DNA from 2 places in the Photobacterium ganghwense genome. Region 1 is predicted to be linked to the other one. Evidence: predicted binding sites of a transcription regulator. Region 1 holds the regulator's gene; the other holds the start of a gene.
What was found. Region 1 encodes PurR, which represses purine synthesis genes. Its sites were predicted from a motif close to TNANGNAAACGTTTNCNTNA; they were not measured.

Region 1 (7,748 bases):
TGTGCATGACTGCTTTGGCAGTAAATGGGAAGACACCGAGCAACATCAGAGACACCAATACCGGCAGGGAAATAATCCCGCTCAGGCTCTCAATCTGGCCTAATTGGGTACCTGCATTCAGGTAAACAACCGTTCCCGTCAACATGCCTAATTGGCTCACAATATAAAATTTTCGGGTCGTGATAGGGGTCAGCCCCATCAGCAGATTAACCAGGAAAAACGGAAAAATAGGAATCAAACGCAGTGTAAACAGATAGAAAGCCCCATCTTTTTTGACTCCGGCATTGATGGCGCTCAGGCGCTTACTGAAATGGCTCTGTACCCAGTCATGCAAAATATAGCGACTGAACAGAAATGCCAGTGTTGCGCCGATAGTGCTAGCGAACGACACCAGCAACAGACTCCACCAGAAACCAAACAAGGCGGCCCCCAGCAAAGTCATAATGACGGCCCCCGGTAGGGAAAGTGCGGTCACGGCCACATACACCACAAAATACAGCACACTGGACAGCAGTGGCTGGGCGAGGATGGTATCCCGCAAAACCTGTTGCTGAGCCTTGGCATGTTCAAGCGTCAGGTATTGCCCTAAATCGAGGGCGTACCACAGTACAAACAGCAGGCTGACCAGCAGGATCGTGATAACTTTCTTTTTATTGATGGCGGGCTTTTTGTCCACCACAGGTTTATTCGTCATAACGGCTTCCTGTTAGCATCCTTGTCGGCCTGAACGGTATTTGTGGTCTGAGTCGTGTCAGATTCTGAAGCCGAAGGCTGAATGGGTAGCGAACAAAAGCCTTGCTCTGGTACATCCAGCGCAGTATTGAACTTGGCCGACAAGTTCTGGAAGGCAATCAGGGCAGTGAGCTCTACTAAGGCATCTTCGTCGAACCACTGTTTAAGACTAACCAGCATGGAATCCGTGACTCGTTGCCCGGTGACAGTGACGGCTTCCACATAGGTCAGAACGGCACGTTCACATTCATCGAAATGTTCACTTTGTTGCCAATGTGCCAGCGCTTTGATTTTCTCGACAGACTGGCAACGTTCTGCCAGTCGCATGCCGTTGGCATCGACACAGAAGGCACAATCATTGAGTTGGGAGACCCGGACACACACCAGCGAGCGAATCACAGGGGAGAGGGGAGAAGAACGGCGATCCAGATAACCAAAAAAGCCGGCGACCAGCCAGAATAAAGGCGGACGTCTACCCCACAGTAAAGCAGGATTCAGCACTTTGCCGAAGTGCCGCTGTTGGAGCCAGAGCAGGGGTCTGATCAGAACGGAGTAACGCTTTTTAGCCGGAATACGCACAGGAACCTCTTTATCGTCGGTGTGTCGTGTAACTGTCTGAGTCCAATATAAAGATCATGGATCATTTTATCGGTAAATATCAGACAAAGACCTGATAAAGAGGTAAAAAATTTCAGTCGCTAATCAAAATAGTAGAAATCAGGATTGATCGATGGAAATTCGTACAGGAATGGATTGCGGCTGGTTAGCCACCTGATTGCGACTGCTTGGTGCATCGGTGATCAGAATATAGCCACAAGCGATAATCGGGGCGACAGACAACAACATGGTTTTACCAATATGGTAATTACGATACCAATACTTTCTAGCGCGGATTTTTAGGAGTAGTCCCCAGACGAATAAAGTGACGTTTAACACGGTAATCGACAGTAACACATCATGCATAGCCACCGGTGAAGCCACTTGTTGGCTGACCAATAAATAGACAACCACAGGCGGAAGCAGGCTAATAAGAACCACCGCTCGCATCAGGCGTGGCCATTTGCCAAACTTATCCTTGAACATCTGTTCATTTTGTCCTGGGAAAGGTTGGGAATAGTTCATATAACCTCCGGTGTTTTACATCCGGCTAATTCTACAATTGCCCTCATTGAATAAAAGTGTGTTGCCGAATTAATAAGCAGCTTTGTGAGTTAATTCAATGTTTGACAGGGAATGACATTATTCTGTCATTGCAGAGCCAAAAATATGTTGGGAATAAAAAAGAGATCCGAAGATCTCTTTTATATGTGTCAGGTTGCGATTAACTTAATTTCGCAAGAAGTTCTGAGCGCCGCTCTTTCGGGATAACAGACCAGTGCTTGCCACTGATTGCTCCTTCCAAAGCCCACAGTAAGTCGATACTTACTTCGCCTTCATGAGTGCTCTGTAGCGCTTTATACGCATTCAGGGCACCGGCTTCATACAGCTCATCCACTGTGGTTATTCCGGCTTTTTTCAACATCCTCTCATTCGCCAGGCGAAGATTGGGTAAATCTTTGATTCGATTGGGAGAGGTGTTATTTTTTATTTCTTTATCTGCTTTAGCGGCAGATAAAGACAATTTCGCCTGAGCCAGAATTTTATCAGTATCGTCCCACCACTCTTCAGGAATGGCATAATGTTTGGTTACAACAGGAAAGCCACGTTTCTTATATACATAAGGTTTCATTCCTGCGGATTTATATTCCTTTTCATTGTCGGCATTCGCCCGTAAATGCAGTTTGTCATTTACCACGAGTGCAAACATTGTTTCGCCAGAAAATATGCCAAAGCCGCCAAACATTGAGCGTGATTTGACGTTATCGAAATTATTAAAAAGGCGTAATGAATCTTTGAGTACTGGTTTGTCCATGCGTCTTCTCGGTGAATTGTTACTAGGTCACCTAACAACGAGCGAGGATTCAAGAATAGCAGAGTTGTAAAACGAACTGTCAGGGAAAAGTGAAATTATTTCCTGATGTTATCTGCTATATCCATCGGCAACCCCGCTACCATAAGTTGACTGCTTTAAAAATAAAACTGCCTACTCTTAGGCCGGAAGCTTTGCGTCCCTACCTTTCGATAGGTTTGCCTTGTTCGTGACACCTAAAGCATATCTCAGAAGATTATTTTGAACTTGCTCCCAACTTTTAAAGTGTGATATTGCTCCCAGTAATATCTCACAATTTTTATAGTGATATACTTCTAATGTTGTGAATTTATTACTGTTTAAGTCAAAAGTGGTACAAAAAAACCGGAGATAAAAATCTCCGGTTTGTCATACATTTGTCATCAAGTTATGCATATTAGCTGTTCAGGTTACGCACTGATTTGCGAACGACCAGTTCTGGTATCATTTCAAAAACCTGATGCTCGTGTTCTTTGTTCTTCACGCGATCCATCAGAATCTCAACCGCACTCTTACCCAAACGGCGTTTAGGCTGGTGGATAGTGGTCAGTGGCGGTGAAAAATACGGTGCCAAGTCGATGTTATCGTAGCCAATGATCGACATATCGTCAGGTACACGGATACCGGCTTGCTCAAATGTACTGATCATGCCCATCGCCATGATGTCATTGAAGCAGAAAATCGCGGTTGGACGCTTTTCCATTGCCATAAATGTGTTGGCCGCTTTTACCGCAGATTCACATTCGAAGTCACCTTCCAGAATCCAGTCTTCATTGATGTCTAGTCCGGCTTCTGTCATTGCCTTGCGGAAACCTTTCAGGCGTTCGCGACAGGCCGCTTTTTCTGCGTGGCCAGTCAGACAGCCAATTTCCTTGTGGCCGTGCTCAATAAAGAATTTGGTTGCCACGTAGCCGCCAAGTTCAGCATTGTCCTGAATTTTATCGGTGTGCGGGCTTTCCGGACCCCAGTCCATGATCACCATCGGCAGATCTTTCTGGCGCTCCAGCAGTTCCAATAGTTGCTCGTCAAGATCCGAACACATCACCAGCAGGCCATCTACACGTTTTTCGGCCAGCATACGCAGGTAATCTCTTTGCTTTTCCAGGTTACCTTCGGTGTTACACAGAATCAGCGTATAGCCTTCACCGTAGCAATATTCTTCAACGCCGTGGACAACTTCAGCGAAAAACGGGTTGGTCGATTTGGTTACCAGCATGCCGATGGTACGGGTTGTATTGCACTTCAGGCTTCGTGCTACGGCACTTGGTGCGTAGTTCAGCTCTTCAACCGCCGCGAGAACTTTCTTCTGTGTTGCTTCAGCCACGAAGCGTGTTTTGTTGATCACGTGTGAAACGGTGGTGGTTGAAACACCAGCCATACGTGCAACATCTTTAATCGTTGCCATAGTTATTCTTCTAGTGAATGGGTCCGCAGACCTTTAAATTGAATGCATTACCTAAGAGGACAGTGATGAGTTGCGATGTCAGGGATGCCATTCACTATTCTGTTAGGTGGAATTACCAGAAACGCCAAAAGGCCGCATCTCGAACGGGCGGCTTCATCTCTGATAACAAAAAATCGTACCCGCGCTAATAAAACGCGTTGCATGGATCATTTGCATTGTTTAATCGCTTGCGATCACATTTTACTGAGTGTGGCCAATAGTGCAATGTTTCTGGCCAAAGTCATGGATATTTATTGACAGTTATCAATATTTTGCTTGTAACAAGGCTCTGCGCTGCAATTTATTGTTACGGTAATAACTTGATTTGAAACAAATTTAATATCCTGCAATAAATCAGTTTGCATGGAATAAAAATACCGGTTGTGCTTGCTGCGCGACAACCGGTACTAATTTCGCTCAATCAACGATGTTTCCGCTCTTATAAAACCGTGGTCTTTTCACTTGAAGCGGCGTTATCACTCTGCTTCACGAGGTTTGATTGATAGTAATAGCGGCTCTGTTTTCTGCCTTTTTTCGGTTTGCGTTTTCACCTGCCGGTAACACGACAGGGTAGCCGTCGACCGGGTGGTGGCTGATGCATACCGGCCAGCCATATACGGTTTCAATGAGCGATTCGCTTAACGCATGCTGCGGGCTACCATCTGCCTGGATTTTGCCGTTGTTCATGATAACTAACCGGTCAGCGTACTGAGCAGCAAGGTTCAGATCATGGATGACGACGATGACCGCCGCGCCGGCCCGAGCCATGTCTCTGGCGACGCGTAACGTGTTGTGCTGATGCGCCAGATCTAACGCTGAGGTCGGTTCATCAAGCATCAGAACGCACTGTTCGCCCGCCTGACTTAATTGTGTCAGCACGCGGGCAAAATGAACCCGCTGTTTTTCTCCGCCGGATAAGGTCGGGTACAGACGTGAAGACAGGGCAGTCACGTCTACCTGCGCCATTTTTTCACTGGCAATTTTTCGGGTACGGGCCTGCGAGATATTGAGAGGCAAAGCCCCCAGAGCCACCACTTCTTCAGCCGTGAAGGCAAATGTCAGACTGCTGTGCTGCGGCAGGATGCCGAGATGCTGAGCCAGCTGATGGGGTGGCCAGTTTTGTCGGTTGCGGCCGAAATAGCAGATTTCCCCTGACACGCTCCGTTCACCACACAGAACTTTCAGCAGGGTACTTTTCCCTGCGCCGTTGGGGCCTAACAGTGCAGTCAGCTCGCCTGAGCGAAGGTCGATCGAGAAGTCGTCCAGAATCACTTTGTCGCCCAGACTGAGGTTCAAACCCGTGGCGCTGACTGCTACGGGCTCTGTTACCACAATTGGCTTTGTTACCAAAGACGAGCAGTTGGCCGAATTTGCTGGCTGGCGTGCAAAGGACGAAGCGTTCACGGTTGTTGGGTTGTCACTCATGACAGTTTGCCCTTTTGCTTAACTAACAGTGTGATGAAAAATGGCGCGCCAATTAACGCGGTGATGATGCCAACAGGAAGCTCTGACGGTGCCGCGACAACGCGCGCCAGCATGTCAGCAATCAGGAGCAGTAAAGCGCCAAGCAAAGCGGACAGCGGAAGCAGGGTTTTGTGGTTCGGCCCGATCAGCATTCGACAAATATGGGGAACAATCAGGCCAACAAAACCGATCACCCCGGTCAGGGAAACGGCCACTCCGACGCCAGCGGCACAAAGCAGAATCAGGCTGCGTTTCAGGTGCTGGACGTTAACACCCAGGTGACGAGCTTCTGCTTCTCCCAGCAAAAAGGCATTCAGGGCGTTGGCATGGCGATCAAAAAGAACAATCAGCAGCGCCAGCGTCATATAGGCCAGAGCGATGCCGGGCCAGGTTGCGCCAGCCAGTGAGCCTAATGTCCACAATGACAGATCTCGCAGTGCCTGATCATCGGCATAGTAGTTCATCAGGCCCAGTGCTGCGCCGGACAGCGCGCCAATAGCAACCCCTGCCAGTAACATGACGGTAACGGATGTGCCATTTTTATCGGTTCCCAAGGTGTATACCAGGTACGTTGTGGCAGTGCCGCCCAGAAAAGCGAGCACGGGCACTGTGCCCAGTGTGAGCAGGTAGGGGGAAAGGGCGGCAAGCGGGGCAAAAAGCACGATTCCGACTGCGGCCCCCAGGCTTGCTCCGCCGGATACCCCAATGATGCCCGGGTCAGCCAGCGGGTTGCGGAACAACCCCTGCATCACAGCGCCACACAGCGCCAGAATGGCACCAACGGCAATACCCAGCAGGGTTCGGGGCAGACGAATTTGCTGAATGACCATACTGATATGAGTCGGCAGCTCGGTCTGCCACGGCAGAAGCGCATGGAGGCTGTCCTTGACGCTGATTGCCATCGGGCCGACCGTCATTGAGACGATCAGCGTCATTGTCAGCAAAGCCAGACCAGCCGGAAAGACCACGCGGGTTGGGAGTCGTTGTAACTGCATGTTGTGTACTACTCGGGAAAATGACTCAGGGTAGGTTGAGGGTGACTCAGAATGACTGAGGATAAAATTCGCGGTTGAGGCGTTCTGCTTCATTCAGGCTTTGTATCCCGAGTCCGCCAATCAATGCTGTACCATCAATGGTCACAACGGCTTGATTCTGTCCTGCCGGCGTGGCTGCCAGCATAGGCATTTTTTGCAGCAAGGCTTCCACACTGCCAAGCTGGCTGAAGGTACGTTCGCTGATCAGAATAATGTCCGGCTGCATCTCGACAATCGATTCCTGTGAAATAGGTTTATATGACTCAATGCTGTCGGCTGCCGGGTTAATGGCGCCAGCCAGTTGGATGACACTGTCTGCTGGGGTATGGCGACCGGCGACATTGGTTGGTCGTCCCTCGTGAATCATCAGAAATACAACTTTTTTCGGCGTTTCTGTCTTGGCCTGGTTGGCTTTAATGGCTGCTACCTTGTCTTTTACCTCTTTTTGCAGGGCTTGTGCGGTAGATTTGTGCTGAGTAAGGCGACCCACCTGCTCAATACGCACAAGCAGATCTTCGACGGTTTCACCTGAGTTGAGAACATCTACTGCCACACCGGCTTGACGCAGCAGGGTCAGCGTGGTTTGCGGTCCCATTTCACTTGAACCCAGAATACGGGTCGGGTTGAGAGAAAGCAGGCTCTCCGCCGCGAGCTGACGGTGATAACCGAGCACGGGAATGGCGGTATTGTTTACGTCTTGGTTTTTGACATATTGGTTATTGACATATTGGCTTTTGTCGTTTTGCTCTATGGCATCCGAGTTTTCAAGAGCTTGTCTGGCAACGATGAACTTACTGGTTTGATCTACGCCAACCAACTGGTTCTGCGCGCCCAATGCGTAGACCAGTTCAGTAATGGCAGAGCCGGCACTGATAATACGTTCAGCGGCAAAGCTTGTGGCCGTCGTCATGAGTAATGCGCTGGCGATGACTAGATGTTTCATAATTCTTCCTCTTCCATTACTTCGTCTGATATTACTTTTCTTCTTCCATCAATAGCTGCGTGGCTTTGATGTTGTTTTGCTGTAAAAAGGCTAGCAGTTTGAGCATGTTTTCGACCGATCCTGTTTTATCGGCTCCTATGACTACTGGCTTTTCCGGTTCGGCTTTGACAGCCTCAACCAGCT
Region 2 (7,748 bases), 490 kb from region 1:
AGCCATTAGCTTCGAAAAAGTGGCTATTAATCTTGATGATTTTCGTATTGAAGACAATGCCGGTAACCAGCCAGTTGATGAACCTGTGGTGACAGATGGACCGGCCGCCTATTTTACAACTATGCCCGTTAAAGCCATGGTGCAGGCGGTGAATGGGGTAGGTGTCCCGGCTGAGATTTCTTACAGCGCCGGCACTTTTGTATGTAACCACCTGTTTTATGGCGTCATGCACTACCTGGCTCAATTCAACCGTAACCTATCGCGTTCAGAACAGAGCGATCTGCACATTCGGGCCGACTTTGTACATGTCCCTTTTTTGCCGGAGCAGACCATGGGTGATGGTCACAAACCTTCACTGACGCTGACGCAGATGACGGAGGGAATCTGCGCCGCAATTGTCTGTGCTGCGGTGACAGGTGACGACATCCGGTCACAAGGGGGAAATCTTCATTAATGCCGGTGAAATGAGCCTTTAATAGGACACCCAATAACAATCGCGGGATCAATGGGCTAAAGACGATTTTTTTCGCCCAATCCCACGCTTTTAGTGCGATTGGATTTGGATTTAGACGCATGTTTCTTTAGTATGTATCGTTACGCGAATTTATATCTCCCTAAAGGACGCCACCTGTAGGTGGATGAGGAAACGATGCAACATCTAGACGAGATTATTGCCAACGCAACGGCAGCTATTGAGCAGGCTGAATCATTAGTCGCTCTGGACGAAGTCCGCGTCCAATATCTGGGCAAGAAGGGCGAACTGACTCTTCAACTTCAGAGCCTGGGCAAACTTCCACCGGAAGAGCGTCGCTCAGCAGGTCAGGAAATCAACAAAGCGAAAGGTGCTGTACAGCAGGCTATTGCAGCGCGTAAAGACGCACTGCAAAGTGCCGAGCTGGAAGCGAAACTGGCCGCAGAAATGGTTGATGTGACTCTGCCTGGTCGCCGCATCGAAAACGGTGGTCTGCACCCGGTTACCCGTACGGTTGAACGTATCGAGCAATTCTTTGGTGAACTTGGCTTCAATGTGGAGTCTGGCCCTGAAATTGAAGATGCTTTCCACAACTTTGATGCGCTGAATATTGCCGCAGATCACCCTGCACGTACGGATCACGATACCTTCTTCTTTAACCCAGATCTGATGCTTCGTACTCACACTTCAGGGGTTCAGATTCGTACGATGGAAAATGGTAAGCCACCATTTCGTTTCATCGCACCGGGCCGTGTATACCGTAACGACTACGACCAGACTCATACCCCAATGTTCCATCAGGTAGAAGGTATGCTGGTAGACGAGAATGTAAATTTCGCACAGCTGAAAGGCATTCTGCATGACTTCCTGTGTAACTTCTTCGAGGAAGAAGTGGAAGTCCGTTTCCGTCCGTCATACTTCCCGTTCACAGAGCCTTCTGCAGAAGTAGACGTGAAAGGTAAAAATGGTAAGTGGCTTGAGGTTCTGGGCTGCGGTATGGTTCATCCGAACGTACTGCGCAGCGTAGGCATTGATCCTGAGAAATACTCTGGTTTTGCATTCGGTATGGGTGTAGAGCGTCTGACCATGCTTCGTTATGGTGTAAACGATCTGCGCGCGTTCTTCGAGAACGACCTTCGTTTCCTGAAACAGTTCAAGTAATCCAGAGGTTTAGACACAATGAAATTCAGCGAATCATGGCTTCGTGAGTGGGTAAATCCTGCGATTACTACTGACGAACTGACTCACCAAATTACTATGGCTGGCCTTGAGGTAGACGACGTGCTGCCTGTTGCCGGCTCTTTCACTGGCGTAAAAGTGGGTCACGTTGTTGAATGTGGCCAGCACCCGGATGCTGACAAACTGCGTGTAACGAAAGTTGACGTGGGCGAAGAAGAGCTTCTGGACATCGTTTGTGGTGCGGCAAACTGTCGTCAGGGCCTGAAAGTGGCTGTAGCGACTGTTGGCGCAGTACTGCCGGGTGATTTCAAAATCAAAAAAGCGAAGCTGCGTGGCCAGCCTTCTCACGGCATGCTGTGTTCATTCACTGAACTGGGTATTGACGTTGAGTCTGATGGCATCATGGAGCTGGCAGAAGACGCAGTAATAGGTACTGACTTCCGTGCGTTCCTGGGTCTGGATGACGTAACTGTTGACGTTGACCTGACGGCTAACCGCGCTGACTGTTTCAGCATTCGTGGCATGGCGCGTGAAGTGGGCGTACTGAACCGTGCAGACGTGACTGAGCCTCAAGCTGATGCAGTTGCGCCTTCTATCGATGACACCGTCTCGATTGACGTGAAAGCGCCAGCAGCGTGTCCTCGTTACCTGGGCCGTATCATCAAGAACGTAAATGTTCAGGCGGAAACACCACTATGGATGCAAGAAAAACTGCGTCGTTGTGGTATTCGCTCAATTGACCCTGTTGTAGACATCACTAACTACGTGCTTCTGGAGCAAGGTCAACCAATGCACGCATTTGATCTGGCGAAGATCGAAGGTGGCATCGTCGTTCGTATGGCTGAGCAAGGCGAGAAGCTGACTCTGCTGGACGGTACAGAAGCAGAATTGAACGCCGATACACTGGTTGTCGCAGACCACAACAAAGCACTGGCAATCGCCGGTATTTTTGGTGGCGAAGCGTCTGGTGTTACTGGCGAAACAAAAGATGTGCTGCTTGAGTGTGCATTCTTTGCACCTGACCATATCCGTGGTCGTGCGCGTAGCTACGGTCTGCACACTGATTCTTCTATGCGTTTTGAGCGTGGTGTGGATTACGCACTGCAGCACAGCGCGATGGAGCGAGCCACTCAGCTGTTGGTTGAGATTTGTGGCGGCGAAGTGGCCCCTGTGGTCGCGGTTGAATCTGACGCAGACCTGCCAAAGGCAAATACTGTATCACTGCGCCGTGCAAAACTGGACAGCCTGCTGGGTCACCACATTGCTGATGCAGATGTGGTTGAAATCCTTGAGCGTCTGGGTATGGCTGTTGCGACAACCGAAGAAGGTTGGTCTGCGATTGCGCCAACCTGGCGTTTTGACATTGCGATTGAGCAGGATCTGATTGAAGAAGTTGGCCGTATCTACGGTTACAACAATATTCCGAATCAGTCTCCGGCTGCTGCACTGAAGATGCACGATCACCAGGAAGCCAACCTGCCTCTGAAACGTGTTCGTCATCTGCTGGTTGATCGTGGTTACCACGAAGCGATCACTTACAGTTTTGTCGAGCCTGAGCAGCAAAAGCTGATCGTACCGGATGTTGAGCCGCTGGTACTGCCAAACCCGATTTCGGCAGAAATGTCAGCAATGCGTCTTGGTCTGCTTCAAGGGCTGCTGAATACCGTAGTTCACAACCAGAAACGTCAACAGCCGCGTGTTCGCCTGTTCGAATACGGTCTGCGTTTCATTCCTTGTGAGTCTGCTGAAAATGGCATGCGTCAGGAGCCGATGCTGGCAGGTGTTATCGCAGGTACTCGCAGTGAAGAACACTGGGATATCGCGACGAACACCGTTGATTTCTTCGATCTGAAGGGCGACCTGGAAGCCATTCTGGAACTAACTTCTAACGAGAAAGCATACAGCTTCAAGGCGGCTAAACATCCTGCACTGCACCCAGGTCAGTCTGCTGCCATCATCGTTGACGGTAAAGAAGTGGGTGTGATCGGTACTGTTCACCCTGAACTGGAGCGCAAGTTTGGTCTGAATGGCCGTACGATCGTGTTCGAAATCGAATGGTCAGCCATCGACTCTCGTGTGATTCCGGAAGCTGTAGCTTTGTCTAAGTTCCCATCTAACCGTCGTGATATCGCGGTTGTTGTAAATGAAGACATTGCAGCTGGTGACATTCTTGAGGCATGCAATGCTAACGGTGGTGAGCTGCTGAAAGACGTTAACCTGTTTGACGTTTATCGCGGTAAGGGCATTGAAGAAGGTCAGAAGAGCCTGGCAATTGCTCTGACACTGCAGTCAGCAGAACGTACCCTGGAAGAAGCCGATATTGCCGCAGCGGTTGAGAAGATTGTTACAGCACTGTCTGAGCAATTTGGTGCCAGCCTGCGCGATTAATGCAAATCCAGCATCGCGAAGGGGTGTTCATCGATCGATTAACAACCAGCCTTCATGATGTTTTAAGTAATTGTTTTATCAAGAGCAGTCCTTCGGGGCTGCTTTTTTTGATCTAACTCTAATTTATCTAACTTTTTGATAGTTAGCGGTTATTCCTATATGTCCATAAATTGATAGTTGGATATTTTGTAAATTATCAACTTTGCAGCAAATGTTATTGCTATCCATTCATCTAAAGCACAACCTGATGCATGTTTTTGACGGTTTGGCACATGCAAAAATCAATAATTTGACAGCAAGTTCACTTAAAAAAGTTGGCGGAAATCAGGAAGTTGGCATAAACTTGTCTCTAGCTAGGATATCCAGTGTCGAAAACGTCCTCCAGTTTTCTGACGCACAGGGTCTTACTGGACTAATACGCTGCAGGTATAGCCCTTGTTATAGCTGCGATCCATTCAACATAGTCTTGAGGGAATTATCTATGGCGCTCACAAAAGCCGATTTGGCTGAGAACCTGTTTGAGAATGTTGGATTAAGCAAACGGGACGCCAAGGATACGGTGGAAGTCTTCTTCGAAGAGATCAGAAAGGCGCTTGAGTGTGGCGAACAAGTTAAATTATCAGGTTTTGGTAACTTTGACCTTCGTGACAAAAATGAGCGTCCTGGAAGGAATCCAAAAACGGGTGAAGATATTCCGATTTCTGCCCGCCGGGTTGTGACTTTCCGACCAGGTCAAAAACTGAAAGCTCGCGTAGAAAATATCGAAATCAAAGAGTAAAACGCGGGACCGGATGATAAGAACCCAGGTAAGGTGTGTAGAACTTACCTGGGTTTTTCTTTGCCTGTTATTTGCTTCACTTGTTCGTTCCACATTTCCACTTCAGGTTAGCGAAAAATTCTTAGCCTACCTCCAATTACAGCGCTTTTTCTGATTAAATTTACTTAAAACGCATCAGATGTGTGATGTTGATGTTAAATATATGTTTTTCTGCGGTTTGATTTACAAGGGGAGAGCGCTAAAATGTCGGCATCCCGATTGAGAAATACTGATTAACAGGGAGAAGTTCAATGGGAATGTTAAAGCTGGTGAAAAGCGGAGACTTTCTGGCAGCAAGCCTGAATATGGAGCTGTCAGTAAAAACAGGAAAGTGGCATACCGCCAGCGGTGTAAAATGTGAGCTTCTTGGGCGAGGGATTTTGCAAATCACCCCGCCGGACCTCGCTGAAGATACAAAAGATATCGTGCTGTCTTCAGGGGTTCACGGTGATGAAACCAGCCCGATTGAATTGGTTCAGCAACTGGCACGACGAATTCTGGTTGATGGTCTGGTACCTGCCCACCGTTTATTGCTGATTATTGGCCATCCTGAGGCGATCAATCTGCACAAGCGGTTTGTGGTCGAAAACATGAACCGACTGTTCAATACCGAAAATCCAACAGAAAATCCTGATTGCCTGCGTGCAAACGAATTGCAGCAAGCGGTTATTAATTTCTATTCTCACCCTGATCGCCAACAGGCTTCACGTTGGCATCTGGATCTACACTGTGCGATTCGCGATTCAGAGCACTATACTTTTGCCGTTAGTCCATTTACGGAAAATCCTACCCGCAGCAAAGCCCTGTTTTCATTTATGCAGCGTGCTGAGTTAGAAGCGGTACTGCTGTCAAGCAGCTCGTCTTCGACGTTTAGCTGGTTCAGCGCGGAGAAATTTTCTGCTCAAGCACTGACGGTAGAATTGGGGAAAGTGGCGAAGTTTGGTGAAAATGACCTGGAGCGTCTGGCCGCTTTTGATCAGGCAATGCTGGAGCTGGTGACCGTACCGCAAGTTGAATACCACTGGCAGGGTGATCTGCTAAGTATTTATAAGGTCACTCGGACCCTGGTTAAACAGACCGATGAGTTTAAGCTGAACTTCCCGAATGATCAGGCTAACTTCACCTTTTTCGATCAAGGTAAGCTGCTTGGCAGTGACGAAGGGGTTGAATACTTCGCGTTAGAAGGCGGAGAAGCCGTTGTCTTTCCGAATGCCAATGTTGCTCTGGGTCAGCGAGCTTGTCTGCTGGTGCGTAAAACAGAGGTGAATCTGGGTGAGCAAATCACCGTGAAGTAAGTCGGATTGATTAAATCGGAGTCACTTTTGTCTGAATAATCATTGGGCTAGTGAGGGTTGCTTTCCATTTCCTGACTGAGCGAGTATGGTAATACCAAACTGGCTGGTCAGTTTGGTTTAAACCTCATTATTGTGTACTCCTGATGCTACTGAATGAACTAAGAGTTCGCCACGAGTCCAGATGGCGACTGGCAATCTTGATAGCAGGCGTCTTGCTAATGGCGGCCTGCTTTTTTTCCCTTGCGGTCGGTGAAATTTTTATCTGGCCGTGGTCACCTGACGGTCTGCTGGAACAGCAGTTACTGACACAATTACGTTTTCCCCGTTTGTTGGCGGCATTGGCGATTGGTGCCTCTCTGGCGGCCTCTGGAGCTGTGTTGCAGGTATTACTGGGGAATCCGCTGGCAGAACCCGGCGTATTAGGCATTTCCGGTGGTGCCAGCCTGGCTTTGGTTGTCGTCCTATTTGCTCTGCCACTCGCACCGACGCCATTGATCATGATGGCAGCGGCAATGGTTGGTGCGTTCTGTTTTACGCTTATTCTGGTCGGGTTGTCTCAGCGACGCAAAGTGTCAACGGCACGGCTATTACTGATCGGTGTTGCACTTGGGATTTTATCCGGTGCTATGGTGACCTGGGCTTTCTACTTCAGTGATGATCTGAATTTACGCATGCTGATGTACTGGCTGATGGGAAGTGTCGCCGGTGTGAGCTGGCCGCAACTGGTGCTGCTGGTCGCGATGATGCCTGTTCTTGTCTGGCTCTGCTTGCAGGGCAAAAAGCTGGATTTACTGATGCTGGGCGAAAACCAGGCCAGACAACTGGGGCTGGATGTCGCGGCATTTCGCTGGCGTCTGATTCTGATTGTATCCCTGTTAGTCGGCGCTTCCGTTGCCCTTGGGGGCATTATTGGGTTTATCGGGTTAGTGGTGCCGCATCTGCTCCGGCTCGCACTGGGGGCGGAAAATCGCTTTCTGTTGCCGCTCTCGGCTTTGTTTGGCGCTTTGTTACTGGCACTGGCAGATACTTTGGCCAGAGTGCTGCTTCCGGCAGCCGAGTTGCCAGTGGGGGTGGTGATTACAACGCTCGGTGCGCCATTGTTTATCTGGATGTTGCTCCGATCTCAGCTAGATTGATGGAATAAGCTTGATGACGTTATCTCAAACACATGCATCTGTGGTGATTCAGGCGCACAATCTGGCTATGCCACATCGTTTACTTCCGGTTTCTTTTGACGTGAAAGCCGGGGAAATTGTGCATTTAATTGGGCCGAACGGCAGCGGTAAAAGTACCGCCATTGCCATGCTATCGGGGCTGGTTGATTACCAGGGAGAGATTCAGTTCTCCGGGAAAGCACTAGTGCAGTTTGATTTGGCCACACTGGCCCGGAACAGGAGCTATCTTTCTCAACAGGACCGGCCCGCTTTTGCTGTGGCGGTGTATCACTATCTGTCACTTTCTCTCTCGGCGATTGGGCAGGTTGATGAAGAGCATGCGCAAGCGGCTGTTAACGAAATTTGTACCGCGCTGAAAATCAGAGACAAACTGAACCGAAGTATTCAGCAGCTTTCAGGCGGCGAGTGGCAACGGGTAAGGC

Region 2: a site for PurR is predicted at 4,406-4,425, ahead of ihfA (integration host factor subunit alpha). Genes of this name have one in related genera too.

Annotation. Positions count from the first base shown of each region.
Region 1 covers NZ_CP071325.1:2,016,003-2,023,750, reverse strand. The annotation lists gene FH974_RS09285 (FAD-dependent oxidoreductase) at 1-658, opposite strand, end outside; gene FH974_RS09280 (carboxymuconolactone decarboxylase family protein) at 691-1,311, opposite strand; gene FH974_RS09275 (hypothetical protein) at 1,450-1,854, opposite strand; gene FH974_RS09270 (TfoX/Sxy family DNA transformation protein) at 2,054-2,644, opposite strand; cyclic di-GMP riboswitch class I at 2,768-2,874, opposite strand; gene purR (HTH-type transcriptional repressor PurR) at 3,078-4,085, opposite strand; gene FH974_RS09260 (heme ABC transporter ATP-binding protein) at 4,611-5,549, opposite strand; gene FH974_RS09255 (FecCD family ABC transporter permease) at 5,546-6,583, opposite strand; gene FH974_RS09250 (heme/hemin ABC transporter substrate-binding protein) at 6,630-7,565, opposite strand; gene FH974_RS09245 (ExbD/TolR family protein) at 7,597-7,748, opposite strand, start outside.
Region 2 covers NZ_CP071325.1:1,523,155-1,530,902, forward strand. The annotation lists gene pcp (pyroglutamyl-peptidase I) at 1-454, shown strand, start outside; gene pheS (phenylalanine--tRNA ligase subunit alpha) at 650-1,633, shown strand; gene pheT (phenylalanine--tRNA ligase subunit beta) at 1,652-4,039, shown strand; gene ihfA (integration host factor subunit alpha) at 4,521-4,817, shown strand; gene astE (succinylglutamate desuccinylase) at 5,108-6,151, shown strand; gene btuC (vitamin B12 ABC transporter permease BtuC) at 6,295-7,287, shown strand; gene btuD (vitamin B12 ABC transporter ATP-binding protein BtuD) at 7,301-7,748, shown strand, end outside.